3 regions of the Bacillus sp. F9_6S_D1_P_5 genome follow, and region 2 is predicted to be linked to each of the others. Evidence: predicted binding sites of a transcription regulator. Region 2 holds the regulator's gene; each other region holds the start of a gene.
What was found. The regulator Rex, encoded in region 2, represses fermentation and respiration genes when NADH is low (regulators of the CRP and FNR family bind a similar motif). The targets are predictions, from matches to a motif close to TTGTGAAATATTTCACAA.
Positions count from the first base shown of each region.

Region 1: ACUXEY_RS21710 (formate/nitrite transporter family protein) is a predicted target of Rex. The motif match lies at 8,613-8,630, and genes of this name have one in related genera.
Region 3: pflB (formate C-acetyltransferase) is a predicted target of Rex. The motif match lies at 4,803-4,820, and genes of this name have one in related genera.

Region 1 is NZ_JBTREW010000020.1:63,627-74,445, reverse strand. Features, by position in the region: gene ACUXEY_RS21755 (YncE family protein) at 1-466, shown strand, start outside; gene ACUXEY_RS21750 (response regulator transcription factor) at 459-1,130, shown strand; gene ACUXEY_RS21745 (sensor histidine kinase) at 1,134-2,534, shown strand; gene ACUXEY_RS21740 (FadR/GntR family transcriptional regulator) at 2,763-3,452, shown strand; gene ACUXEY_RS21735 ((Fe-S)-binding protein) at 3,621-4,340, shown strand; gene ACUXEY_RS21730 (LutB/LldF family L-lactate oxidation iron-sulfur protein) at 4,357-5,778, shown strand; gene ACUXEY_RS21725 (LutC/YkgG family protein) at 5,778-6,488, shown strand; gene ACUXEY_RS21720 (prepilin peptidase) at 6,601-7,323, shown strand; gene ACUXEY_RS21715 (cyclic-phosphate processing receiver domain-containing protein) at 7,338-7,649, shown strand; gene ACUXEY_RS21710 (formate/nitrite transporter family protein) at 7,677-8,528, opposite strand; gene ACUXEY_RS21705 (TerC family protein) at 8,731-9,525, opposite strand; yybP-ykoY riboswitch at 9,616-9,781, opposite strand; gene ACUXEY_RS21700 (TrkH family potassium uptake protein) at 9,820-10,819, opposite strand, start outside.
Region 2 is NZ_JBTREW010000041.1:603-9,293, reverse strand. Features, by position in the region: gene groL (chaperonin GroEL) at 1-1,545, opposite strand, end outside; gene groES (co-chaperone GroES) at 1,584-1,868, opposite strand; gene ACUXEY_RS27520 (CPBP family intramembrane glutamic endopeptidase) at 2,270-3,016, shown strand; gene ACUXEY_RS27515 (YdiK family protein) at 3,013-3,204, shown strand; gene ACUXEY_RS27510 (redox-sensing transcriptional repressor Rex) at 3,234-3,863, opposite strand; gene ACUXEY_RS27505 (ABC-F family ATP-binding cassette domain-containing protein) at 4,051-5,985, shown strand; gene tsaD (tRNA (adenosine(37)-N6)-threonylcarbamoyltransferase complex transferase subunit TsaD) at 6,405-7,421, opposite strand; gene rimI (ribosomal protein S18-alanine N-acetyltransferase) at 7,421-7,864, opposite strand; gene tsaB (tRNA (adenosine(37)-N6)-threonylcarbamoyltransferase complex dimerization subunit type 1 TsaB) at 7,878-8,570, opposite strand; gene tsaE (tRNA (adenosine(37)-N6)-threonylcarbamoyltransferase complex ATPase subunit type 1 TsaE) at 8,551-8,691, opposite strand, start outside.
Region 3 is NZ_JBTREW010000011.1:24,365-35,183, forward strand. Features, by position in the region: gene ACUXEY_RS14945 (diglucosyl diacylglycerol synthase) at 63-1,229, opposite strand; gene pflA (pyruvate formate-lyase-activating protein) at 1,642-2,373, opposite strand; gene pflB (formate C-acetyltransferase) at 2,443-4,692, opposite strand; gene ACUXEY_RS14960 (glycosyltransferase family 2 protein) at 5,031-6,578, opposite strand; gene ACUXEY_RS14965 (NAD-dependent epimerase/dehydratase family protein) at 6,571-7,536, opposite strand; gene ACUXEY_RS14970 (nucleotide sugar dehydrogenase) at 7,533-8,774, opposite strand; gene ACUXEY_RS14975 (glycosyltransferase family 2 protein) at 8,767-10,311, opposite strand; gene ACUXEY_RS14980 (LSm family protein) at 10,325-10,519, opposite strand; gene ACUXEY_RS14985 (LSm family protein) at 10,536-10,819, opposite strand, start outside.

The sequences.
Region 1 (10,819 bases), on a different contig from region 2:
AAAGAAAAAAGAAGTAATCCAATCCTTTATAATTCCCCCAGCGTCAACGGGAGCGACAATTAGTCCGAATGGAAAAGAAATATGGATTGGCGGGCATGGTGATGGAAATCAAGTGAATGAGAAAGTATTAGTGTATTCTTTGCAGAGCGGAGAAATGGTACGTTCTTTACACGCTCCGTTTATGCCTGTGAATATAACGAAGGATAATAAGTATGTATATGCATTGAGTCACGGTTCGAATACGCTTAGAAAGTTTGATGTTGGTACGTATAAAGAGGTTGCTTCTGTAGAAGTAGGATCGAACCCATTTGCATTTTTGAAGAGCGGAGCAGAAGGATACGTAGCAAGCTACGATAGTGATGAATTGTGCATCATAGATATGAAGAATTTGAAAATAAAACAAACAATTAAAGTCGGAAAAGGGCCGTTTCAACTCATAGAGAGAGAAGGGAAGGACAATGAGTAAATATAGGGTGCTAGTTGTAGATGATGAAAGTGATATGAGACAGCTTGTTGGTATGTACTTAGATAATTTCGGGTACGAGTGGGGAGAAGCTGAAAATGGAAAAGAAGCTCTACAAAAATTAGAGACGAATCATTATGATTTCGTTGTACTAGATATTATGATGCCAGAGATGGATGGACTTTCAGTTTGTAAAGAAATTAGAAAGACGTCAGATGTACCAATTATATTTTTAACAGCAAAAGGTGAAGAGTGGAATAGGGTGAACGGCTTACGTATGGGAGCAGATGATTATATTGTAAAGCCATTTAGCCCTGGAGAATTAATTGCTCGTATGGAAGCTGTGTTAAGACGTTATACAAAGCAAGAACAACAAGAGGAGGTTCAGTTTGGACCGATCCTGATTAATGAAAAAAGTAGGAAGATTGAGGCGGATGGTGAGCCGATTTCTCTTACAGTAAAAGAGTTTGATTTACTCTATTTTCTTTGCCAACATACGGGACAAGTATTTAGCCGAGAACAATTGCTGGAAAAGGTATGGGGATATGATTATGCCGGAAGTACAAGAACAGTAGATACGCACGTGAAAACGATGCGTTTGAAACTTGGAGAAAGTGGAAACTACATTCAAACTGTTTGGGGTGTAGGCTATAAATTTGAGGTGTAACGTATGTTTACGATGATACAGAAGCTTTGGCTGACAGTAGTATGTGCAGTATTTGTAACAGTTTCTTTTCTTTATTTTGTATCTTTATACTCGTACGAAAAACTATACGTTGATAATTTAAAAGATTCATTAGTAACGGAGGGGAAGGGTCTTGCTGCGCAATATGATAAGCGTGAAGGCATATCAACTTTTGAAGAGAAAGTAAGAGCATTTGATCAAATATCTAGTTCAGACGTTCTTTTCGTATCGAACCCACGTGATTTAAGCGCATGTTTACCTTTTGATGTGCATCATCATTCTCTTATAAGTGAAGGGGACAGGCAAGCATTATTAGATGGGAAAACTGTGACGAAGATAGGATATGAGGAACATTTTGAACGTAATATTATGGGGGTTGTCATCCCTGTTTTAGAAAATAAAAAATTAGTTGGCATTGTATATTCTTATATTCCTTTAAAAAGTATAAAAGACTTAATATATGATATGGGCCTTATTTTGGCACCGTTAGCACTTGCTATAACTTTACTGACAATATGGATTGGTAGAAAGATTATTATTGCTATTACGAGACCACTTTCGCAAATGGAACGAGTTGCTAATCATTTAGCTACGGGAGATTTCTCAGAACGAATTACGATTTCTTCCGAAGATGAAATTGGACGATTAGGAAAAGCATTTAATAAAATGGCAAATTCTTTAGAGACAGAAGATGTAAAGCGTAAGGAATTTTTAGCTAACGTTTCACATGAACTAAGAACACCGCTGAGTTATATAAAAGGATATAGCGAGGCTATTTTAGATGGTGTAGCGAAGGGACCACAGCAGGAAAAAGTAACACAGCTCATTCATAAAGAAGCAGATCGTATGCAGCGTCTCGTTCATGATTTGTTAGATTTAGCACAATTAGAAGGGGAACATTTTCCGTTAAAGAAACAACCTATCGTTTTTTCACAACTGATTGAAGATGTGTTAGATACGTATGAGATTAAATTTATAGAAAAGAAAATTCGCATTTCAACAAATTTAAATCCAGAAATTATTGTAATGATTGATGAGGATCGTATGCAGCAAGTACTTCATAACGTGTTAGATAATGCGATACGGTATACGAATCCAAATGGGGATATTGTGATAACGCTTAGGCAGATAGATGATTACTGTGAATTGAACATAAAAGATACGGGAATCGGTATTGATACGGAGCATTTAGAAAATCTTGGCGAACGTTTTTACCGCGTTGATAAAGCGAGAAGTCGCCAACATGGTGGAACAGGTTTAGGTCTTGCTATTGTAAGACAAATTGTTCATATACATGATGGACAGTGGCGAATTGAAAGTGAAAAAGGAAATGGGACGACGGTTATTATTAAATTGAAAGTACAGGATGAGGGGAGCATGTTCTAATATTTAGGGCATGCTTTTTTGTATAGGAGACAATAGTTATACAGAAAGATATAAATTAATATATAATAAATATCGAAATTTTGACGATTTTATGAACAAAACATTTGTACTTCTTACCAATTCGTTCTAAAATAGTTATGATGCAAAGTTCTTATAAATCGTTTCAATTGTTGTTTGGAAGATACTGAGGTGATTTAACTGGAGTACAAATCGATTAAACCGAAAAAAATTTACGAAGAAGTATCTGAAGCTATTTTAACAATGATTAAAAATGGTACGTTAAAACCTGGTGACAAACTACTTCCTGTACATCAATTAGCTGAGCAGTTTCAAGTTGGCAGATCTGCTGTTCGTGAAGCGTTAAGTGCGCTAAGAGCGATGGGCTTAATTGAGATGAAACAAGGAGAAGGTACATATGTGAAGAATTTCGATTCTTCTTCATTAACAAAATCATTAAACAATAGATTATTAATGAAGAAAGAAGATATTTTGAATTTGTTAGAAGTACGAAAGGTGCTTGAAGTGGGGGCAGTTCGAGCAGCTGCGGCAAAACGTACGGAAGAGAATTTGAAAAATATGAAGCATTGGTTAGATGAAATGGCAAAGAGCATTGGAGATGAAAAAGCTGGTGAAAAAGCAGATTTTCAGTTCCATATGGGAATTGCGGAGTCTTCGCATAACAACATTTTGCTTGAACTCATGAATCACGTTTCAGAGATGATTGCTGAAACAATTGGTGAATCAAGACGCATTATTTTATATGGTGAACAAACAACATCAGAACGACTTATAGAAGAGCATCAAGTTATATATGATGCAGTGTTAAAGCAAGATGTAGAATTAGCGCAGCAAGCAATGCTAGATCATTTAACAAATGTAGAACATATTGTCACAGGTAAAAACGATATAAATTCGTAATTTAATCTTTTAAAAATCAAATTTTTTGATAAAATAGAGAGAGATTAAGTAAGCGTTTTCTTTAGAAGAGGGAGAGGATAGGCCATGGTTGAGCCTACTTCTTCTTTTATTAGTCATCTGATGACCATATGTTTGTTGGTGGAGTTGTAAAAAGGGGGAGTAATAATTATGAAAGTTACTTTATTTGTTACTTGTTTAGTTGATATGTTTGAAACAAACGTCGGCAAAGCAACAGTTGAAGTGTTGGAGCGTTTAGGTTGTGAAATTGAATTTCCAGAAGCACAAGTTTGTTGTGGTCAGCCTGCTTATAATAGCGGCCATGTAGAAGCAGCAAAAGAAGCGATGAAACATATGATTGAAACTTTCGAAGATGCAGAATATATCGTTACGCCATCTGGTTCTTGTGCGACAATGTTTCATGAGTATCCGCATGTTTTTAAAGATGATCCGAAGTGGGCTAAACGTGCACAAAAAGTTGCTGATAAAACATATGAATTCACACAATTTATTGTAGATGTTTTAAAGGTTACTGATGTTGGTGCAAGTTTACCAGGAATTGCTACTATTCATAAATCATGTCATATGACACGTATGCTTGGAGTAACAGAGGCACCAGGAATTTTATTATCAAATGTAAAAAGATTAACTGTGAGAGAGTTACCAAATGTGCAAAATTGTTGCGGGTTTGGGGGAACGTTTTCAGTGAAGATGACTCCAATTTCTGAGCAAATGGTAGATGAAAAGGTAGAGAGTGCAATGGAAACAGGTGCTGATTATTTAATCGGTGCAGATTGTGGGTGTTTGTTAAACATTGGCGGACGTATTGAGCGTTTAGGAAAAGAAATAAAAGTAATGCATATTGCTGAGGTACTGAATAGTCGCTCATGAAGGGGGAACATAAGCTATGTCTATGAAAATCAGTGAGAAAAAATTTAATGATCGCGTTGGCGATGGAATTCAAGATTCGTTTATGCGCGGAGCAGTATCTTCTGCACAAACACGCTTATATACGAATCGCTTAAAAGCAGCGGATGAATTAGGAAACTGGGAAGAATGGCGTGAACTCGGTGAAGAAATTCGTCAACATACGTTAGAAAATCTTGATTATTACTTAATGCAGTTAAGTGAAAATGTATCAAAAAGAGGCGGACATGTGTACTTTGCGAAAACGAAAGAGGAAGCGGCAAAGTATATTCAAGACGTTGCAAAAAAGAAGCAGGCAAAAAAAGTAGTAAAATCAAAGTCGATGGTAACAGAAGAAATTAGTATGAACCATGCGCTTGAAGAAATCGGTTGTGAAGTGTTAGAAAGTGACTTAGGAGAGTATATTCTGCAAGTAGATAACGATCCACCTTCACATATTATTGCGCCTGCACTTCATAAAAATAGAACGCAAATTCGTGATGTATTTAAAGAAAAGCTTGGCTATGAAAATTCTGATGATCCATACGAAATGACGAAGTTTGTTCGTAAACAACTTCGTGAAAAATTTATGGATGCAGAAATTGGTGTGACAGGTTGTAACTTCGCTGTTGCAAATACTGGTTCTCTTTGTTTAGTAACGAATGAAGGTAATGCCGATCTTGTTATGTCGATTCCGAAAACACAAATTGCAGTAATGGGTATGGAACGTATGGTTCCAACAATGGAAGAATTAGATGTTTTAGTTGGTTTACTATGTCGTAGTGCAGTAGGTCAAAAGTTAACAAGTTATGTAACTGTAGCGGGACCAATTCAAGAAGAGGAAGTAGATGGACCAGAAGAATTCCACTTAGTTGTTGTCGATAATGGTCGTTCTCAAATTCTTGGATCTGAATTCCGTCAAGTGTTGCAATGTATTCGTTGTGCTGCTTGTGTTAACGTATGCCCTGTATATCGTCACGTTGGTGGACATTCATATGGTTCTATATACTCAGGACCAATTGGTGCGGTATTAACACCACTTTTAGGTGGATATGATGATTACAAAGAGCTTCCTTATGCCTCTAGTTTATGCGGAGCGTGTACAGAAGCTTGTCCAGTAAAAATTCCATTACATGATTTATTATTAAAACATCGTCAAGTTATCGTTGAGCAAGAAGGACGTGCTCCACTTGCAGAGAAATTGGCAATGAAAATGTTTAGTATGGGTGCATCTTCAGCAGCTTTATACAAAATGGGATCAAAAATGGCGCCAGCGGCAATGAGTCCATTTACATCGGGTAACCGTGTATCAAAAGGTGTTGGGCCACTTAAAAACTGGACAGATATTCGTGAATTCCCGGCTCCAAGTAAAGAACGATTCCGTGATTGGTATAAAGACCATAAGAAAGGCGGGGACAAATAATGACAGGATTAATTCAAAACCGTGAGTCCTTTCTAGAGAATATTGCAAAAGAACTTGGACGCGCGCGTAAAACGGATGGTGTAAAACGTCCAGTGTGGAAAAATAATGTGAATAAAGAAACGTTAAAAGATTATTCACAAGAAGAATTGTTAGAAGTATTTAAAAATCAATGTACAAACATTCATACAACTGTTGTGGAAACGACAAACGACCGTTTACGTGAAGATATTCAAAAAGTAATCGTGGAAAACGGCGGGGGACCTATTATGTTATCGGCAGATGAACGTTTTGATTCTTATGGATTGACTTCTTTATTTAAAGAAGAGCTTCCAAAGCAAAATGTTGAAGTAAATGTATGGGATCCTGAGAAAAAAGAAGAGAATATGCGTATCGCAGAAAGAGCGAATATTGGAATTGCCTTTAGTGATTATACTTTAGCTGAATCTGGTACGATCGTTGTACAAAGTCATAAAGGCCAAGGTCGTTCTTTACACTTTTTACCGACTGTATACTTTGCTATTATTCCACGTGAAACACTTGTGCCTCGTATTACACAAGCAGTTGAGGATATGAACTCACGTGTAGAAAATGGTGAGGAAGTGGCATCTTGTATTAACTTTATTACAGGACCTAGTAACTCGGCAGATATTGAAATGAATCTTGTTGTCGGCGTACATGGACCATTAAAAGCAGTATATTTCATCGTATAAAAGAGGGGAAAGCAGGCCAGAAAATGGCCTGCTTTTTTAATAGAATAGAGATAATATGAAGTAGAAGTTCTCTCCTTTTTTTGCTATGTTCTTCTGGAAAGGAGAGGAAGGGATGTTCACTTATGTATATGCATTGTTAGTGGGGATGGTGTTTGGTTCCTTTTTTATGGTAATTGCGATGAGAGTTCCACTAGGGGAGTCTATCATTGTCCCTCGTTCACATTGTCATTATTGTAAGTATGTGCTAAAGCCAAAAGAATTGATTCCAATTATTTCTTTTTGTATACAAAGGGGACGTTGTACGAATTGTAAGAGGGCGATTTCAATTTTGTACGTAGTATTTGAACTTGTAACCGGAATGATATTTTTTCTTACGGTATATATGATCGGGGTGGAACGAGAGCTTATTATCATTTTATCGCTTTTTTCATTACTTCTTATTATTTCAGTTACAGATTACATATATCTGTTAATCCCAAATCGTATTTTAGTTTGGTTTGCCTGTTTACTCATTTTAGAATGTATTTTTGTACCGTTAGTCACTTGGCCAGATAGTATAGTTGGTAGTGGCGTTATATTCATTTTGTTATATTGCATGCAAAAGATATATCCAGAAGGGCTTGGGGGAGGTGATGTAAAATTACTTTCGCTACTTGGATTTATAGTGGGACTAAAAGGGGTTTTTATGATTTTATTTTTAGCCTCTTGCCTTAGTCTTTGTTTCTTTGGAGTTGGTCTCGTATTAAAGCGTGTGAAAATGAGGACTCAAATTCCGTTTGGTCCTTTTATTAGCCTTGGGGCAATATGTTACATGTTGATCACGTATGCAAAATAGAGAGGGGATAGAACATGAATGTATATATGGATGATCAAAGAAGTTGTCCATACGGGTATGTGCTCGTAACTACAGTAGAACGTGCTTTGCAAATGGTTCGGGATTATGATGTGAATATTCTTTCCCTTGATTTTAACATGGGATGGGGAGAAAAAAGTGGATTAGATTTTGTAGATGCTTTTTGTAAAGAGGGTTTATATGTAAATGAAATGCACTTTCATACGAATGATGTCATCGGTATGCACAAGATGAAACGGAGGATTAATAAGGGAAAGGAAGAAGGGGAAATTAATCCTCACCTTGTTGTTAAATATGTGGGGAGCTAAAAACTCCAAAGTAAAACTTTGGAGTTTTTAATGTTTCATATGAGCTTGCAAAGGAATAATCTCTTCTTGTTGAGCTGCTACTAATTCAGTTTCTTCTTGTTTTACATCAGGTACTTTTTTTGTTAAGTAATGGTATACCATACCGACAAATACAGACCCGCCAATAATGTTACCGATTGTAACTGGAATTAAGTTATGAATAGCACCTGCAAAAGAAATTGTCTCCGGATGCGGTGAAACTAAAGATAAGGCAAACAGTGATAAGTTTGCAATGCTATGCTCGTAACCAGATAAGAAGAATGTGAAAACGAGTAGCATCATCATCATAATTTTTGCTGTATCACCTTTCACTTGAGAAGGTAAGAAACAAGCAAGACATACGAGCCAGTTACATAAAATGGCTTTAAAGAATAATTGCATTGTAGGTGTATTCATTTTTCCTTCTACTACTTTATTCATGAAATGTCCGTGATCAATTGCTTCGAAAATTCCAGTTGCATAAAATAGTAAGGCAAAGAATAAAGCGCCAGCTAAATTGCCTGCATAACAAGCGACCCAGTTACGAAGTGTATCAGAAATCGTTGTTTCTTTTCTTAAAGTTGCTACAGTGAAGTACATTGTGTTTCCAGTAAACAATTCAGCACCGCCATATATAATAAGGACAAGGGCAATTCCGAAAAACATAGAAGCTGCTAAATAAGTTGCTGGTGAATCTGCAATGTGAAAAAAGTTACCTAATTTAAAACATAGTACAATAATAAAACCGATATAAATACCCGCAAGTGCGGCACGAATGAAATATTGCATCGGGTTTGTATCTAGCATTTGTTTTTTGCTCTTAGCCAGTTTGACAACATAATCTAATCCTTGTTCTAGCATGAGTAATACGCTCCTTTAATACATCATCTATAAATACTCCTTATATGAATAAAGTACATGGATTCGGTCATAGTTTCAATAAGTTTGTGCAATGTTTCACAAAAAGGACATACATACATCGAGAAAACGTTTACAAAAGATAGTATAATAGAAATTTTTCTGGACATTGAGAGGGAGAAAGGAAAAAGAAAAAGCGCTGTAATTACAGCGCTTTTTCGTCTAAATTCTTTTCTACTTTTCCTTCTACTTCTTTCGAGAAGAACCAGCCGCCAACTGCGATTCCGACTAATACAATCCAGAATGTAAGCTTCCATGGTGTAGATTCTGGGAATGAATGTGGAATTACATTTAATGCAGGGTGTGCTAATGTATAAACTGCTAATTTCACACCAACCCAACCTACGATTAAGAATGCTGCAGTTTCAAGTCCTGGTTTACGTTTTAAGATTTGTACGAAAGCAGTTGCTGCAAATCGCATAATGATTAATCCGATAAGTCCACCTACAAAGATTACAACGAATTGCCCAGTATCAAGACTACCAATTGTACCTAAGCCTGTTTTTGGTAAAGTCATTGCTAATGCAACAGCAGCTAAAATAGAATCAACTGCGAAGGCGATATCAGCAACCTCAACTTTAAATACAGTCCACCAAAAATTCTCTTGTTTTTTCTTTGCTTCTTTTTCTTCTGTTTCTTCATCCGTATTCTTTTTAACATACGTTTTAAATAAGTGATTACCAGCGATAAACATAAGGTAAATGGCACCGATTGCTTGCACTTGCCATACGTCGACTAAGAACGAAATCATAAATAATGATCCGAAACGGAAAACAAATGCCCCCGCTAATCCGTAAAATAGTGCTTTCTTACGTTTTTCTTCTGGTAAATGTTTTACCATAATTGCAAGAACAAGAGCGTTATCAGCTGCTAAAATCCCCTCTAGTGCAATTAGGATGAGTAATACCCAACCATACTCCAATAATAATGATACATCCATGTACATTCTCCTCTCATTTCTATAAGTACTAAATAAGTGAAGAATTTCCCCACTATTTAGTTTCCCCATACTCCTGCCTATTAACTTTGGAAGAATTTGGTAATGAATACAAAAAAGACCTCTGCCGTTAATAGGCAAAGGTCTTGCTAGACATATGTAATGAAAATGCCAACAAAGCCGGAAGAACTAAGTTCTACGTAATGACGACTTTGTTTCCAAGAAATATTCTTGGACGCTACTCCCCTTTGGAGATATGCTATTGTACTCTCATTATATGGATAAATTATACGGTTGTCAACCTGTTAAAATATCTTCATTCGGATATTTTATTTTTCTGTTCTTTTTACGTGCAAATGAAAAAGCAAGTGTTAAAGGTCCCATTTTCCCGAAAAACATCATAAAGATGATAATAGCTTTTCCGATCATCGTTAAGTGTGGTGTGAAATTCATACTGAGACCGACAGTCCCAAATGCTGAAAATACTTCGAAAGCACTCATCAATAGGGGAACTCGCTCAGTAATACTTAAAATTAAAATAGCAAAAAAGATAAATGAAATGGAAATAATAGTGATGGTCAATGATTTGACGATGAGAGTATCTTTAATAGATTTTTTAAATACGACAATATCATCTTGTTCTTGTAAAAATTTAAATACCCCAAAAAACATGATTAAAAATGTTGTTAACTTAATTCCACCACCAGTTGAAGCGCTCCCAGCTCCAATAAACATTAGAAGCATCATTAATAAAAGGGAAGGCTTTGATAATGCAGAAATATCAACTGTATTAAACCCGGCAGTACGCGTTGAAACGGCCTGGAAATAAGCGGCCATTCCTTCTTCAAATGGAGTAAAGCCTCTCATAGAAAGAGAATTGTGGAACTCGAATATGAAAATAAAAACGGTCGCAATAATATTAACGATTAGAGTAGAAGAGAGCATAAGTTTTGAGTGTAATGTAAGGTTTTTTAAATTTTTCTTTCTTTTTATATCTACGATTACTGTAAAACCAATCCCACCTAAAATAATGAGGGAGGAAATGACGAGATTGACAAGAATGCTATGAGAATGCGACATTAAATTATCGCTCCACACAGAAAAACCAGCATTGTTAAAAGCAGAGATGGAATGAAAAAAACTATAATAGATCCCTTTAGCAATCCCGTATTTTGGTACCCATTCGAAAGAAAGAATGAAAGTAGCGATACATTCGACTGTAAAAGAGAATAAAAATAACGCTTTGGCAAGACGAATGACGCCTCCAATATTCGTTTGATTTAACGCTTGTTGTAGT
Region 2 (8,691 bases):
TTCAGTCGTTAAGAACATAGCTGCAACAGATGCTGCGTTTTGAAGTGCAGAGCGAGTTACTTTAGCTGGATCTACGATACCAGTTTCAAGCATGTTAACCCACTCGCCAGTTGCTGCGTTGAAACCAACGCCTACTTTTTCGCCTTTTAGACGCTCTACAACTACAGATCCTTCTAGACCAGCGTTGATTGCGATTTGACGAACTGGCTCTTCTAGTGCACGAAGTACGATGTTGATACCTGTTGCTTCGTCGCCTTCAGCTACGATAGAAGCTACTTTTGTGTATACGTTCATAAGTGAAGTACCACCACCTGCAACGATACCTTCTTCTACTGCTGCACGAGTTGAGTTAAGTGCATCTTCAATGCGAAGTTTGCGCTCTTTTAACTCAGTTTCAGTTGCTGCACCTACTTTAATTACTGCTACGCCACCTGCAAGTTTTGCAAGACGCTCTTGTAATTTTTCACGATCGAATTCAGAAGTAGTTTCTTCTAATTGCGCACGGATTTGACCGATGCGAGCTTCGATTTGTTGTGTATTTCCGATACCTTCAACTACAGTTGTGTTTTCTTTCGTTACAACAACTTTACCAGCGCGTCCTAAAGATTCAATTGTAGCAGATTTTAAGTCACGGCCTAATTCTTCAGTGATTACTTCGCCACCAGTTAAGATTGCAATATCTTCTAGCATTGCTTTACGACGGTCACCAAATCCAGGAGCTTTAACAGCTACTACATTGAATGTACCACGAAGTTTGTTCACTACTAATGTAGCTAACGCTTCGCCTTCTACATCTTCAGCAATGATAAGAAGTGGTTTACCTTGTTGTACCACTTGCTCTAATACTGGTAAGATTTCTTGAATGTTAGAAATCTTTTTGTCAGTGATTAAGATGTATGGGTTATCAAGAACTGCTTCCATTTTGTCAGAATCAGTAATCATGTAAGGAGATGCATATCCACGATCAAATTGCATACCTTCTACTACGTCTAATTCTGTTGTGAAACCTTTAGATTCTTCTAAAGTAATAACGCCGTCGTTACCAACGCGCTCCATTGCTTCAGCGATTAATTGACCTACTTCTTCGTCAGCAGCAGAAATAGCAGCTACTTGTGCGATAGAAGATTTACCTTCGATTGGTTTAGAAATCGTTTTTAATTCTTCTACTGCAGCAACTACAGCTTTTTCGATACCTTTACGAAGGCCCATTGGGTTCGCACCAGCTGTTACGTTTTTAAGACCTTCACGAATCATAGCTTGTGCTAATACAGTTGCAGTTGTTGTTCCGTCACCAGCTACATCGTTTGTTTTGCTAGCAACTTCTGCTACTAATTTTGCACCCATGTTTTCGAATGCATCTTCTAATTCGATTTCTTTTGCGATTGTTACACCGTCATTTGTAATAAGTGGTGAACCAAATTTTTTCTCAAGAACAACGTTACGACCTTTTGGTCCAAGCGTTACTTTTACTGCATTTGCAAGAGTGTCGACACCGCGAAGCATCGAACGACGTGCTTCTTCACTAAATTTAATATCTTTTGCCATAATAATTGACCCCCTTGGATTTTTTAAGATTTATATAATTAACCGATAACTGCTAGAATGTCACTTTCACGTAAAATCAAGTAGTCTGTACCTTCATATTTCACTTCAGTACCTGCATATTTTGAGAAGATGATAAGATCACCTGCTGCTACCTCTAAAGCAACACGCTCACCATTTTCAAGCACTCGACCAGTACCTACTGCAACAACTTTACCCTCTTGTGGTTTTTCTTTTGCTGTGTCTGGTAATACAATACCACTTGCTGTTTTTTCTTCCGCTTGAACAAGCTCAATTACAACGCGATCACCTAATGGCTTTAGCATGAACAATAACCTCCTCATTTTGTTATGTAAATTTTATTTATTAGCACTCAGGTCACCCGAGTGCTAACACACTTATAATAATAAATAATCTCAATTTCTTTTGCAAGTAAAAAAATCATAATTTTTTCGCAAATTCAGTTATACACTTTTCTATATAGAGTCTCTCTTCTTCTACCTTTACCATATGAATCGTTGTTTCCACTACTCGTATGTTACAATATGAAAGGACACCCTAAGTTGTTTTCGCTACACACACAACTTTCTCCTGTCTTCTATTATAATTTCAAATAAGGATTTACAAAAAAAACATAATTTAAGTAAGGTTTATATCGTAGGTAGCATATTTACATGTTATCCTACCTTATCTCATACACTAGAGTTAGAAAGGATGGTTAAACCATTTGAAAAAACAATATTGGTGGGTTATCGTTACATACATTTTAATGCAGTTATCATCAATTGCTGGATTACCACTTCTCCTGAAAACTGGACTTTATGATAACAGGGGATTTACTAGGGAAGAGAAATTTCAACTCATAACTGGTCACTGGGCAATCATTAGCTTCTTTATTGCATTATGTATCGTACTTTGGTTACTTAGAACAGATATTCGTGACAGACATTTAGATACAAAGCGTTCTACTGTTCCAGCTACGATTGGTTGGATTTTTATCGGGTTCTTCTTAGCATTTTTCTCGCAAAGTATTGCCGGTATGATAGAAATGCGTTTATTAGGAATTAAACCTGGATCTGAAAATACAGCAAGACTTATGGATATCGCAAGAACGACACCTTGGTTCCTTATTGTTATATCTATAATAGGACCTATTTTGGAAGAAATCGTATTTAGAAAAATTTTATTTGGTACACTTTATAAGAAGTTTAACTTCTTTATTGCTGCTATTATTAGTTCTCTCGTATTCGCAGCAATTCATTTTGATTTCACTCACTTATTGGTATACACTTCTATGGGACTCGTATTCGCCTTTTTATATGTAAAAACGAAGCGTATTATCGTCCCTATCGCAGCTCATGTTGCAATGAATACATTAGTTGCAGTTGCTCAAGTTTTAATGAGCAATGAACAAATTCAAGAAATGATTAAAGAAGCTGAAAAAATGCAAGGCTTTATCGGAGGATTTTTATGAGAAACTCACCATTGTTCATGGCTGCATTGTACTTCCTACTAGGATGTATCTTTACCCGCTTCGCCATTACGAACGTAACAGATACAATCTGGAATATGTGGACAATACTATTTGCAGTTATGGCAACAATTGATTTTAATTTGGCACTTCGCCTTATATTAGTTAAATTCACAAAGAAAAAACAATAATAAAACGCAGAGGTCGCTTCCTCTGCGTTTTATTGTGGATAATTCTTTAAAAAGTAAACAAGTGTTTGTAACTCTACTGCTAAATCAATATGATGAATTCTTATATCGTCTGACACATTTAAGCGTGCTGGTGTGAAATTTAAAATACCATGCACACTCGTTTCAGCTAATCTATCTGCTACAGATTGTGCTACTGTAGCCGGTACTGTTAATATTGCCACTTGTATATCATTTGATAATCTTTCTTCTAATTCATCTAAATGATATACAGGAATGCCCCCGATTTCTGTTCCAACTTTCTCTTCACTAACGTCAAACGCCATTTCAATTTTTGTATTATTGTTTTTCGTGAAATTATAATGTAAGAAAGCGGTCCCTAAATTACCTACTCCAATAAGCGCTACACGTGTTATATCATCTTGGTCGAGTGTTTCACGGAAAAATGATAATAAATAATTTACGTTATATCCATATCCTTTTTTCCCTAACGCCCCAAAGTATGAGAAATCTCTTCGAATAGTTGCGGAATCAACCTTTACCGCTTCACTTAATTCGGCTGATGAAACACGTTGCTTACCAGACAGAGATAAGTTTTGGATAAATCGATAGTATAGAGGCAATCTCTTAGCAGTGGCTTGTGGAATTTTCTGCTGCTCCATATAACCTCTCCTCTCTTCCTATCTTTATTCATATGCTTTAATCAAATACAGAAGTTTAGCACTTATTAAATTCCTTGTATAATAGAAAGAAGAAGTATTCTCTCTGTATTTTAAACTATACACTATTTTTAGTATGATTGAGAAATATAAACATGGCAAAGTTAAGAAATTATTTGAGGTGAAAACATTGATTTTATTACAAGTAAACGCGCTTTCGAAATTATACGGTGCAGAAACGATTCTTGCAAACATAAAATTGGAAGTTCAAACGAAAGATCGCATCGCATTAGTCGGACGAAATGGAGCCGGAAAATCTACGTTATTAAAAATAATAGCTGGTGAGCTATCTCATGATGGTGGCGAAATTATAAAACCGAAAGATGTCTCAATCGGATACTTAGCTCAAAATACCGGTTTAGAAACGTCTTTAACAATTTGGGATGAAATGTTAACCGTCTTTACACACTTGCAGCAAATGGAGACAAAACTTCGAAGGCTAGAGCAAGAGATGGGAAAAGAAGAAAACTTTTCAAACGAGGCTATATATGAAAGGTTATTAACTGATTATGACCAATTGCAATTAGATTATAAAGATCAAGGTGGCTATCAGTACGAAGCAGATATCCGTTCGATTTTAAGCGGTCTTGGCTTCCCAGTCGAAACGCACCAGACGACGATTTCTACATTAAGCGGTGGGCAAAAAACACGATTAGCTCTCGGTAAATTATTATTAACGAAACCAGACTTACTTATTTTGGACGAGCCTACAAACCATTTAGATATCGAAACATTAACATGGCTTGAACAATATTTACAAGGCTATCCTGGCGCAATACTTATTGTTTCCCATGACCGTTATTTCTTAGATAAACTCGTTACACAAGTATATGAAATTTCGAATAAAGAAAGTAGACGATTTGTTGGTAACTACAGTAAATATTTAGATTTAAAATCAGCACTATACGAGCAAGAAATGAAACGTTATGAAAAACAACAAGATGAAATCGCTAAACTTGAGGACTTCGTTCAAAAGAATATAGCTCGTGCATCTACAACAAAACGTGCGCAAAGCCGTCGTAAACAATTAGACCGTATGGAACTATTAACAAGACCATTAGGTGACTCTAAGTCGGCTTCCTTCCATTTCGATATTGAAAAACAAAGTGGAAATGATGTTTTACAAGTAAAGGATGCAACTATCGGCTATGATGAGGATCCAATTATTGAACATGTAACAATGCGCTTAACTCGTGGGGATAGTGTTGCTTTAGTTGGTCCAAATGGAATTGGGAAATCCACATTGTTGAAATCCATTGTGAATAAGTTACCACTATTACATGGTGATGTTTCTTTCGGATCCAATGTATCTGTTGGTTATTATGATCAGGAACAAGCTAACTTAACATCTTCTAAGCGAGTTTTAAATGAATTATGGGATGAATATCCATTGCAGCCCGAAAAAGAAATTCGCACAATACTAGGTAACTTCTTATTCACAGGAGACGATGTACTAAAACCAGTATCTTCTCTTAGTGGTGGACAAAAGGCTCGGTTAGCTCTTGCAAAACTTATGATGCAAAAATCGAATTTATTAATTCTCGATGAGCCTACGAACCATCTTGATTTAAATAGTAAAGAAATCTTGGAGAATGCTTTAATTGATTATCCGGGTACCCTTCTATTCGTCTCACATGACCGCTACTTTATTAATCGTGTAACGACAACTGTTGTTGAGTTATCAACAGAAGGTGCGCAGGAATATTTAGGTGACTACGATTACTACGTTGAAAAGAAAAATGAGATGATTGAACGTGCTGAATTTGAACAACAAGAACAGCAAGAGAATCAAGCACCTGTTCAAAAAACTGTAGCTCCAGAAAAATTAAATTATCTTGAAGAAAAAGAGCGCAAAAAGTTGGAGCGTCAACGTACTCGAAAAATCGAGGAACTAGAACAAAATATTGTACAATTTGAAGAAGAAATTGCTACGTTAGAAGATCAACTTTGCTTACCAGAAATATATGCAGATTATGAAAAGGCTAGTGAAATTACAACGAAAAAGCAAACACTACAAGAACAACTTGATGCTTGTATGGCAGAATGGGAAGAATTGCATTTATAAGAGTATGAATAAGAAGGATGTCTCATCAGTCGGAATTTTTGACGATGGGACATCCTTTTTATCTTCTAGCCGTGGTCAACCTCTATTGCATAAACGATTCGACACGAGATACCGATTTACCGACAAGGTTTGACAATGTTAGCACCCCTTATAATAAGAGCATATTCCAAAATGTTTTTTAGAGATATCTTCTTCGTTTTTATTTCCCGAAAAAGGGTATATTTAAAGGTCAGACTTCGCCTAATTTATCCACAAGTTTATACACATATCCACCTTTATAAAATAAACCTCAAAATAACTTTTCCACATTATCCACAATTAACGAAAAAGTTATCAACATTTTATATACACAATAAAACCCACATTATCAACAGATAATATGGGTTTTATCCACAAGCTGTGGTTAATTTTGTGTATAACTATGCTTCAATATCTAATCCTGGATTTGCATTTAAAGCTAATGTAGCGCGTTTTCCTTGTTCATATGCAATTGTACCTGCCGCTGCAATCATTGCTGCATTATCTGTGCATAAAGATAAAGGAGGAATAATTAGCTCTACATTTTCTTTTTGTGCAAATTCTGCTTCTAAACGCGCACGAAGTCCTTTATTTGCAGCCACTCCACCAGCAAGAAGCACTTGCTTTACGTTATAAGCATCCGCTGCACGAGAAGCTTTCGTTACTAATACGTCAATTACACTCTCTTGGAAACTTGCTGCTAAATCTACCGGTGCAATTTCTATTCCGCGCTGTTTTGCGTTATGCACAGTGTTGATAACTGCTGATTTCAATCCACTGAAACTGAAATCATACGAATCCGGTTCTAGCCATGCACGAGGCAGATCGATTGTCGGTTCTCCTTCATGTGCAAGGCGATCAATATGAGGACCACCTGGATATGGCATAGATAACGTACGAGCTACTTTATCATACGCCTCTCCCGCTGCATCATCTCTTGTTTCACCAATTACTTCAAATGAACCATGTTCTTTCATATAAACAAGCTCTGTATGTCCACCAGATACAACAAGTGATAGCAGTGGGAATTGAACTTCTTTTACTAAACGGTTCGCATAAATATGGCCAGCGATATGATGTACACCAACTAGAGGGATATCATGTGCAAATGCCACTGCTTTCGCTGCGTTTACCCCTATTAGAAGTGCTCCTACTAAACCAGGTCCTTCTGTTACAGCAATTGCATCAATATCATCAAATGTGATATTGGCTTCTTTTAAAGCTTCTTCTAACACAACTGTAATTTCTTCTACATGATGACGAGATGCAATCTCTGGTACAACTCCGCCAAAACGTTTATGACTTTCAATTTGTGATGCAACGACATTCGCAATAATTTCCGTTCCATTTTTAACAACCGCTACTGCTGTTTCATCACAACTTGTTTCTATACCAAGTATAATCGTATTTTTTTCCATTATATATTCACCCACATTACGAGACCATCTTCCTGATTGTCTGCATAGTATCGTTTACGAATTCCACCATTTTGAAATCCGTATTTTCTGTATAACTGTTTTGCTACTTCATTTGATACACGTACTTCCAGTGTCATCGTTTTTACGCCTAGAGTTTTCGCTTCGGAAATAACTTCTTTCAATAAAGCATCTCCTAGCTTTTGACCTCTGTATTCTGGCAAAATAGCTATATTTGTTATATGTGATTCATCAATAATTATCCACAATCCACAATACCCAATTACACGACCATCTTTTTCTAGCACAACATAATGTGCATGTTCATTCATCGTTAACTCACGGTGAAAGGCATCTGCAGTCCAAGGAGTTGAAAAAGATGCTTCTTCAATAGCTACAATTTGAGCGATATCATCGAGTTCCATCTTTCTAAATATCATATCCATCCTCTGCAAACTCCTACTTGTTTTGACTTTCTAACCACTTTGTTTCAGCTTCAGCTAAACGAAGGTAACTAGGAACGAATGAATGTACATCTTGTTCTTCTTTTTGCAATCCTAAGAACGCTAACTCACTTGGTCTTGGGTTATTTTTAGTGAAAGGAGCAAATACAGCTTGATCGCCCAAATGTTCGATAATCGTTTCTTTATGCAATTTAACATCGTTACCAAGAAATAAAACAGGCTTTCCTTTATCTTTTAACATTTGCAACCAGTCTACAATAAGGATAATTCGGTCTTCTTCTATAGAAGTTAACTTCTCTCCTTCATATGTATATAGCCCCGTATAAATTTGTCCGCGTCTTCCATCGAATAAAGGACAGATTAACCCATCAAAATTTGCTCCGTTTGCAGCCACTACTTCTAAACTTGATACACCTACAATTGGTATTTGAAGTGACCAAGCCAATGTTTTGGCAGCTGTCACACCTATGCGAACACCTGTATATGATCCTGGTCCAGCAGCTACAACTATTTTCGTTAATTCTTTCGGTTTTACACCGCATTCTTTTAACAGTTGTTCTACAGCTGGCATAAGACGTACAGAATGGTTTTTTGTTAAGTTTGTAATGATTTCCCCAATTACGTTTCCTTCTTCAATAAGGGATACACCCATTACGTAATTTGAAGTATCAATTGCTAGTACTTTCATCTTGTAATAGCTCCTCACATAATCTAATATAGCGATCTCCAACTGGCTCGAGTACAATGTTTCTTGTATCATCTCCAGCATGGAATAAACTAATTTGTAATTTCTCATTTGGTAAATATGC
Region 3 (10,819 bases), on a different contig from region 2:
ACTACTTTATTTTATAAAAACAATAAAAAACCCTCTTTAAACATATAAAAGAGGGTTTCATATTAAGTAAATAGTTGTGCAAGAGCAGGTGATTTAATAGGTATATGATTCGGTTCTACATGATTTTCTGCCAAAATTGTATCCACAATATGACCAGCTGGCTCCGGACGATAAATGCTTCTCATCGCTTCTTTCATTTGAAGAAGCTTCATATCATCTTGTAATAATGCCTCTGTCTTTGCAAAAACCTCACTATCATCACGAATGACAACTGCAGCTCCTTTTCTTTCAAAGTACATCGCATTTTCATTTTCTTGTCCTGGAACAGGCTTATATAAAATGACAGGTACTTGCAATGCTGCCGCTTCACTTAACGTAATACCGCCTGGCTTCGTAATCATACAAGAAGTAACACGGAATAATTCATCAATATTTTCAACATAACCAAATACTTTTAATGCATCAGGATTTTTTTCCTGTAACCCTAATAAATCCTGTTTTAACGCTTCATTTTTCCCACAAACGACAACTACTTGTAAATCAGATACCGACATAAATGATTGGCATAGTTCTTTTACACTTCCTAATACCCCATGAGCACCTGCTACAATTAGTAAAATCTTTTTATTCTTACATAACTGATATTTATTATATATAATGTCTGGATTGATCTTTAGCTCAAAACTATTACGAATCGGAATTCCAGTTTCAACAATTTGCTCCGCAGGCACACCGATATCAACCATAACTTTTTTCACGTGATCAGTTGCTACAAAATAACGATCTACTTCCCGATGAATCCATATTTTGTGCACACAAAAATCCGTTAATACGTTATACACAGGAATTGAAATACCTGTTTGCTTTTTTAATTCTGGTACAGCTATGATCGGAAATGTATTAATAACAATATCCGGTTTCTCTGCTTGTAAAAGTAATTTCAAACGTTTTCTTCCAAAGTTCGCATACCAAGATGCTATTTTTTTATCATAAATTTTTTCTACGCCGTAATAAAACAAGCGGTATAATTCTTTTCCTATTGTATAACTTTTTAAATATAAATATTTTGTAATATCGGTTATAACTGGATGTGATTCTCCGAACAAATCGCATACAATTACATCTTCAATTCCTTTTTGGCGAAATGTTTGTTCTAATGTTTTCGCTACTTGCACATGCCCATTACCGTAATGTGCAGTTAATATTAAAACCTTGGGGTTTTTTATCAAACAAATCCACTCCTAGCTTATTGTTTCTCCATATTGCATATACGACAATAGGAAAAACATTTTCCTTAAAAATTACATAAACAGATTCTAATACTTCTCTTTCAGCTATGTACCTGTCGTGGATATGCAAAGCATATAAGATTGACCCCTTAATCCTATCTGTGCTCATATCTTTACATTATACTTTCCTATAAGAGCTTTCGCAATAACTTACAAATGTTCTCTATTCCATGATACTCACTCTTTTACTTCTTAATTCTTTTTACTATTTTGATTTCCCTTTACAATTATGTAAATTTCTCCACTTATTCCTTACAAAAATATGGATATTCTATTTTCAGTATACTCTTTTCTCTATATATACTCTAGGTTTTATTGTAAAGAAAGCAAAAAGCCTAACCCCATATTTGGATTAGACTGCATGTAAAATATGTCTTGCTTGTTCTACATTTTTTTCAGTAGGTGGTTCTACATTCGCAAGTGGATACTTATGTCCAAGTGCCTCCCATTTATATACACCAAGCTTATGGTATGGTAGCACTTCAACTTTCTGAACATTAGACAGACTTTGAATAAAGCTAGATAATTTTTGTAGATCCTCTTCATTATCCGTAATACCAGGAACTAATACGTGTCGTACCCAAATTGGTTTATTTTTATCCGATAAATAACGAGCAAATTGTAAAATATGTTCATTTGGTTTTCCTGTTAATTTACGATGTTTCTTTGAATCAATATGTTTCAAATCCAATAAAACTAAATCTGTGTAATCCATTAAAATGTTTAGCTTGTTTTGGAATTCTGGTTCCTCTGAATAACAACCACCCGAAGAGTCAATTGTTGTATGAATTCCAGCTTCCTTACATCTCTTAAATAATTCAATTAAGAAATCTAGCTGTAATAATGGTTCCCCACCACTAACTGTTATACCGCCTCCGGAAGCTTCAATAAAAGGAAGGTAACATGTCACATCCTGCATTACTTCTTCGACTGTTATTTCTTTTCCTTTACCGATCTCCCACGTATCAGCATTATGACAATATTGACAACGTAATAAACACCCTTGTGTAAATATGACATAACGAATTCCTGGGCCATCAACAGTACCACAAGACTCTACAGAATGAATTCTTCCTTTTACCATGTTACTTCCTCCTTTATTGAAACAGCCTCCCTCTGCTATTTATAAAATGCAGAGGGACACTTTTTTCACTTACATGCTTTCATGCATTGTACGGTTAATTACATCAATTTGTTGTTCACGAGTTAATTTAATAAAGTTTACAGCGTAACCAGATACGCGAATTGTTAATTGTGGATATTTTTCAGGATGTTCCATTGCATCCATTAATGTTTCACGGTTAAATACGTTAATATTTAAGTGATGTCCTTCTTTTACTGCATAACCATCAAGCATTGATACTAAATTACGTACTTGTACATCATCTTCTTTACCAAGTGCTTTTGGAATAATAGAGAATGTATTAGAAATACCATCTTGTGCATCTTCATATGGTAATTTAGCTACAGATAATAATGAAGCTAATGCACCTTTTGTATCACGTCCATGCATTGGGTTCGCACCTGGTGCAAATGGTTCTCCAGTACGGCGACCATCTGGAGTGTTACCAGTTTTCTTACCGTATACAACGTTAGATGTGATTGTTAAGATTGACATTGTATGAACAGAATTTCTGTATGTTTTATGTTTACGAAGTTTATTCATAAATGTTTTCACAAGATTTACAGCGATTTCATCTACACGGTCATCATTGTTACCGTATTTAGGGAAATCTCCTTCGATTTCAAAGTCAACTGCAATTCCGTTTTCATCACGAATTGGTTTTACTTTTGCGTGTTTAATTGCACTTAAAGAGTCTGCTACTACAGATAGACCCGCGATACCTGTTGCCATTGTACGAAGAACATTTGTATCATGAAGTGCCATTTCAATACGTTCGTAGCTATATTTATCGTGCATGTAGTGAATAACATTTAATGTGTTTAAATATAGACCTGCTAACCATTCCATTGTCATATCAAACTTATGCATAACTTCTTCATAATCTAATACTTCAGAAGTAATTGGTGCGTACTCTGGGCCAACTTGTGCTTTAGATTTTTCATCTTTACCACCGTTAATCGCATATAGTAATGCTTTTGCTAAGTTTGCACGTGCGCCGAAGAACTGCATTTGTTTACCAATTCTCATTGCAGATACACAACAAGCAATTCCGTAGTCATCACCGTAGTCAGCACGCATAATGTCATCATTTTCATATTGAATTGCTGATGTTTTAATAGACATTTTTGCACAGTAGTTTTTAAAGTTCTGTGGTAATTGTTTAGACCAAAGAACTGTTAAGTTTGGTTCTGGAGCTGGTCCTAAATTATCTAATGTATGCAAGAAACGGAATGAGTTCTTTGTTACTAATGGACGACCATCTAATGCCATACCACCGATAGACTCAGTTACCCAAGTTGGGTCACCAGAGAATAATTCATTATAATCAGGTGTTCTTGCAAATTTCACAAGACGTAATTTCATAATGAAGTGATCCACAATTTCTTGTACTTCTTCTTCTGTTAAAGTACCATTTGCCAAATCTCTTTCAATATAAATGTCTAAGAATGTAGAAGTACGTCCAAGACTCATTGCAGCTCCGTTTTGCTCTTTAATTGCTGCAAGATATGCGAAGTATAACCATTGGAATGCTTCTTGCGTGTTTGTTGCTGGCTTAGAAATATCAAAGCCATGAGAGGCAGCCATTTGTTTTAACTCTTGAAGTGCACGCATTTGCTCAGATAACTCTTCGCGTAAACGCATTGTATCTTCGCTCATTACACCGCCAGTTAAATTTAAATCTGCTTTTTTCGCTTCAATTAAATGATTAATACCATATAATGCTACGCGTCGGTAGTCACCGATAATACGTCCACGTCCGTATGCATCTGGAAGACCAGTAATTACACCTGATTTACGTGCATTTCTCATTTCTGGTGTATAAGCATCGAATACACCTTGGTTATGAGTTTTTCTCCAATCTCTAAAAATACGACTAAGTTCTTTGTCCATTTCGTATCCATAAGATTCACAAGCTTGTTCCGCCATACGAATACCACCATATGGTTGTAAAGAACGTTTAAATGGTTTTTCAGTTTGGAAACCGACTACTTTTTCAATATCTTTATTTAAATATCCTGGTTCATGTGATGTAATAGAAGAAACAATTTTTGTATCCATATCAAGAACGCCACCGTTTTCACGTTCTTTCGTTGTTAAATCCATTACTTGATCCCAAAGTTGTTTCGTTGCTTCAGTTGCTCCCGCTAAGAAAGATTCATCTCCTTCGAAAACGTTTACATTATTTAAAATGAAATCGCGAACATCAATCTCTGCTTTCCATTTTTCACCTTTAAAGTTTTCCCATGCGTTTTTAACATTTTCTAATACTTGAGTCATCCTAATCTCCTCCATTTTTGATTAGTACAGGACTAAGATTTTTTATATAACAGCTTACACACTTAGAATACTACTTTTTGGCGAAAGTGAACGAAATAGTTGTGACATGTTTGTGAAATGTTGAGCAAACTACTATATACATAGTGTTAACTTCACTTAAAAGTCTTTATAATTAACCCTTCCCTTAATTGTATTTTTTTGGTATCCTTATATACGAGTCCTATTTTGTAATATAAGAACAATACCCATTGTAGAGCTGTAATACTCTTATCTCCTAATCTGTTATAGTTTTTATAACAGAACAAAAAGTGTACATATGTTGTACACTTTTTTTGTTACTACTCTAAAACATCTCTTTTTCTATCCCCATCATAGAATCCACCACGATTGCCTTCTAATGCAATTAATTGCTCTAATCCTTCTATATGATCACCTATAATTCGCAAAACAGCTGGAGGATGACCTATTTTTGCAAAATGTTCACTGGGACGAATACGGTTCATCTTATCGACCTCTACACGACTTACACATGCAATCTCGAATCCCGACAGAATCGCTTTCACTTGTGCTACACAAGGTGAGAGTAAAGATCTATACCCAATTTCTTTCAAACACTTACGACTGAACGCATTCGGTACAGCAATAAGAGAGCCTACTCCTAGATCTTTTCTATCACAAGCTAAATTTAATGCATATTTAAATGCAGTTACAAGATGAAGTGGTACTCTTAAATCTAAATAATGATTTAGATCATTTAAGGCGACATCCATTCCATCTGCAATAGCTTTTGCGAAAGGATATAACTCCCTTGCCGAAATAACAAAGTCGCCGTCTATAAACAGTACAATATCCCCTTTAGCAAAGTAAGTTCCAAGTGAACGCCCTACATCGTTTCCAAGTGCTTCTTTATATACAATTGTTGTTGCTCCCTTTTCTTTTGCAATCGTTGCTGTTTGATCAGACGAACCATTTACAACAACGATAATTTCAAAAGGTTCAATTTTTCGAAGTTCATCTATAACATTTCCAATTGTTTTTTCTTCATCTTGTACAGGAATAATGACCGATAATTGCTTTCCTTTATACAATTTAGATGTGACGCCCCATCCTTGATAAAGATCTTCGAAATCTAAAGTATGATACACACTATCTCTTTTCCTATTGCCATCGTAATATCCTCCGCGCTCATCGCTACCTACTATTCGCTCCGCTACAGCTTCTATATGATCACCTATCATCCGTTTTTCAGATTGCGAAAGACCCGTGCCATACGCAGCATGCTCGGTCGGCCGAAATTTATTTGGCGTAATAACGTCAATTGCACAATGACGACTAATTCTCCATTTACTTTGAACTAAACGTAAATGAGCGACAATAGGATTAACAAAGCCTTCATATCCAATACTTTGAACAACTTCTTTCGTCAACGCATGAGGTACAGATAATAAAGAATCAACTTTTAACTCTTCACGCTCTAACATTGCATTTAATATTTGGCGCCATACTGCCACAGAATGCGGTTTTTGTTTCTTTAAAAATAACGCATCCAAATTATTTAAAACGATGTCAGCCTGATCATGTAAAATGGGATTCAGGAATAATTGTAATTTTGAAGTTTGAATAGCAAAATCTCCATCTATAAATAGTAATACATCACCTATCGCATGTTTTGCGCCAACCGCACGGCCAACATCGTTCCCTAGTAACTCTGTATACTTAATTACTTTACATCCTAAACGATCAGCAACCTCTTCTGTACCATCATTACAACCGTTTGCTACTACAATAATCTCTACTGGATTTAATCCTTTTGCCGATTGAATAACGTCTGAAATCGTATCGATTTCATTACATGCAGGAATAATAACTGATAACGACTTAGCCATTGTTTTCTTCACGAAACCAATTAATTGTTTCTTTTAATCCGTTTTCCCACGTTACTTTCGCCTGAAATCGAACAAGTTCTTTTAATTTCGTTACATCTGGTCTTCTATTTGGAATTTCTTCAAAGCCATGTGGATATACCTCTTCGAAAGAAACTTGAACAATCTTTGAAGAAGATTTCGTTAGTTTTTTAATTACTTCTGCTACTTCTTTTATACTCTTTTCATTCTCAGAACCTATGTTAATAATTTCACCATTTACCTTTTCATCCATCGCTCGAATCGTTGCCTCTACCGCATCACTTACATACGTAAAGCAACGTGTTTGCTCTCCATCTCCATATACGAGAATGTCTTCTCCCTGCAGGGCCGCACTAATAAATCGCGGGATTACCCCTGCATATGGACCATCTTTCGCTCTTGGACCATAAATATTAAAATAACGCACAATCGTTACAGGTAAACCTTCTAAAGCGTATCCTAAACATAATGTCTCTTCTAATGTTTTACACACTGCATAACTCCAACGTATTTTAGAAGTTGCCCCGTATAATCGATCCCCCTCTTCAGAAAAGGGTGGTTTTGCCTTACCATATACTTCTGAAGTAGACGCAAAGACTACTTTCTTCTTTCCATTTAGCGCTGCTTGTAAAATGTTTCTCGTTCCATCAAAATTCGTTTCAATGAGCTCTATACTCTTTTCCATTGTCGTTTTCACACCTAAAATTGCTGCTAAATGAAACACTACATCATGTTGATTTACTAATTCATAAATAGAATTTTTATCTAAAACGCTTATTGGAATAACCCGAATTTCTTTCATTAACTCATCATGATATTTATTTTTCCCTTTATAGAAGTTATCAACGATCGTAACCCCATACCCTCTTTTCACCAGCTCTTCAGCTAAATGTGAACCAATAAATCCTGCTCCACCTGTAATTAAACATTTCTTACTCATACACTCACCTTCTTTATAATTCCACGTGTATCTATTACTCGCTTCATACCTTTAAAAAGCTTCCAATCGATATTAGAGTGATCAGTTAAAATTAAAATACAACCCGCTTGTTTAACGACTTGTTCATCTAAAGAAACAGATTGGTACACCTTATCTTCAAATTTTGCAGAAGAAATATATGGATCATGATATTCGATTTCATATCCTTCTTTTATTAACAATTCAATAATTGGTAAAGCCGGTGATTCTCTTAAGTCATTTACGTCTTTCTTATATGCAATCCCTACAATTAAAACCGTTGCAGGTGATTGCACCACACCTTTTACTTTCCGGACTATTTTCTCTGGCATTTCTTCATTAATCACATGTGCAGCTTCAATTAATTGACTAATTTCCCCATTCCTTTTTATTCTCCATTGGAAATATAAAGGATCTACTGGAATACAGTGTCCCCCTATCCCTGGCCCTGGCCAATATGGGGTAAATCCAAACGGTTTTGTAGATGCTGCTTCAAGCGCCTCATAAAAATCAATTCCTAAACTTTCACATAGTGTGTTTAACTCATTTACTAATGAAATATTGACTAGACGCTGAATATTTTCAAATAACTTACACATTTCCGCTACTTTCGGAGAACTAACTGGAACAACTACATCAAATGTAGTGCTATACAACTCCTGTACTTTTTGTTTACACTTTTCTGTTTGTCCACTAATAACTTTTGGAATCGTTTGAACGGAATAGTGACTATTAGCCGGATCAATTCTCTCAGGGGAATATCCGATATAGAAATCTTCTCCTACCTTTTTACCTGTTTGAGAAATAATAGGAATGATAACTTCCTCGAGTGTACCTGGATATGTGGAGCTTTCGAAAATGAAGGTTTGTCCTTTTTGAAGGTGTTGTTGTATATAATGCGAAGCTGAAATGAGGGCACTTAAGTCTGGTTCTCTTTTTTCATTAATCGGAGTCGGGACAGTAACAATAACATAATCACTATTTTGAAAATCAGCAATGCCTTGATCCGGTGTGTTCACTATTAATTTTTTTTTCATCAATAAACTTTGTAACTCTTTGGAAGAAACATCCGGAATGTAGCTTTCTCCTTTTATAATTGATACTATTTTTCTAGTATCTTTATCTAACCCAAGTACTGTATGCCCTCTCTCTGCAAAATGGACTGCTAAAGGAAGGCCAACATACCCTAACCCAATAATAGCTACTTTACTACTATTCATTTGTATTCTCTTCTTCCCTTCTCAATTGTTGAATGATATCCCTATCTCTATCTCCATCTGTAAAACCACCGCGTTCGTCCGTACATTGTAATAAATACGCAATCGCCTCAATTTGATCACCGAAAATACGATCAAATGCTGAAATACGCCCATTTATAAATTCGTGTTGCTCTGGACGTACTCGATTTGTTTTTATAACATCTACTAACTCTACTGCTGTAACAGAGAATCCTTCTAAAATAGCTTTCATCTGAGCTAATGGAGGGATCACAAGAGAATCATAACCAATTTTCTCTATTACTTTTTTATGCATAGCGTGTGGTACTGCTGTTAATGAGTTATTCCATAAATCTGGTCGCTTCGCTATCAAATTCACAAAATATTTTCCCATGCTAATTGGATCTGCTGGATGAAACATATCTAATAAACACTGTAAATCATTTAATGCCACATCACTTCCATCTTCAATAGCGCGCAAAAATGGAATTAAATTTTTTGCTGGAATAGCAAAATCACCATCCACAAATAAGCAAATATCTGCCGTAGCATGCATGGCGCCTATTACCCGTGCTACATTATGTCCAAGCACTTCTCCAAATTCAACAACAATAACATTCTCTAGCTTTGCTTGTTTAACAGTCTCAATATGTGCTCCATGTGCAACAACAATAATTTCATCTACACCTGCTGCTTTCACTTCTTGTATAACAGACCTTATAGTTGTTTTCTCTCCTGATATCGGGATAATGGCACTATATTTCGCTTTTTTCCTTTGTAATAAAACTGGTTTATACTTTCCTACAAATTCCCTATCCTTATTGCCCTCTAAAAAACCACCGCGTTTACCGTATGTTTCGATTACGTATTGTAAAGCTCGCAAATGATCACCCATAATACGACTAGTCGCTTTCGGATAAGGAGAGCCAGGTGATGTACCCGTATGCACAGGACGAACTTTATTTGTGTAAATGACATCAACTGAAGCCATATCAGAAATATCTACTCCTCTAGACATCGCCATCGCTTGAAATAGTGCTGGATCCGCTAAATTCCACCACCCTAGTTTTTCAATTACTTCACGACTTATCGCATGTGGTATCGCAATTAAAGACCCTACAACAAACTCTTTCTTGTTCAAATAACGGTTTAACATATATTTTCCAACCGTCGTATAATGCGGTCTCATCTTCAAATAAACGGACCATGTTAAATTATTTAAAACAATCTCATGTCCTTGCTGTATTCCTTTAATAAAATTGTATAATTCTTCACTTTTCATGACGATATCGCCATCTAAAAATAAAACAATTTCTCCTTTTGCTTCTCTAGCACCAATTGCCCGTCCCACATCATTACCAAGAGAAGATCTATAATAAATCACACGGCAATTATGCTGTAATGCTATTTCTTTCGTACCATCTGTCGATCCATTATCTACTATGATAATTTCATATGGTTCCAACTTCCTTACTTCTACTAAAACTTTTGATAAAGTACTTGCTTCATTATGCACTGGAATCACAACTGACACTCTCATACTTGTATCACTCTTACCCTTCCAAGCGAACATAAGCAATAATAGGAATACGTACAACTACATCTTCTGGTGGTCCATAAGAAGGAGAAGTACGAACAATTACTGCCCCATCCGTCACAGATAAAAGAACGCCTGCAATGATTTCTACAGCTGTCACAACTTGCACTAGTTCACCAACATGGTTACGTAGTTCATCAGTAAATAACATATATAACTCTCCTTTCTTACGCTTCTTTAATTGATATAATACTTGTAAATGGTAATAACACTTCTGTTCCTATTCCTTCTTGCAGTGTTAAAAAATCATCCCCAACTGCTACAATCACACCCGTTAACTGTCCAACTGTCACATTAATTTCTACGTTTTTACCCAAATACTGCTCTGCAATTTCTTTAAAAGGTGATGTGTTACATTCTTTTAAAATGTTACAAATAATAGATTGAAATCTACTTGATTCAATAACTTCTTCCGTAGCTTGCTTAGAATTTCTTTGAATAAATCTCGCGA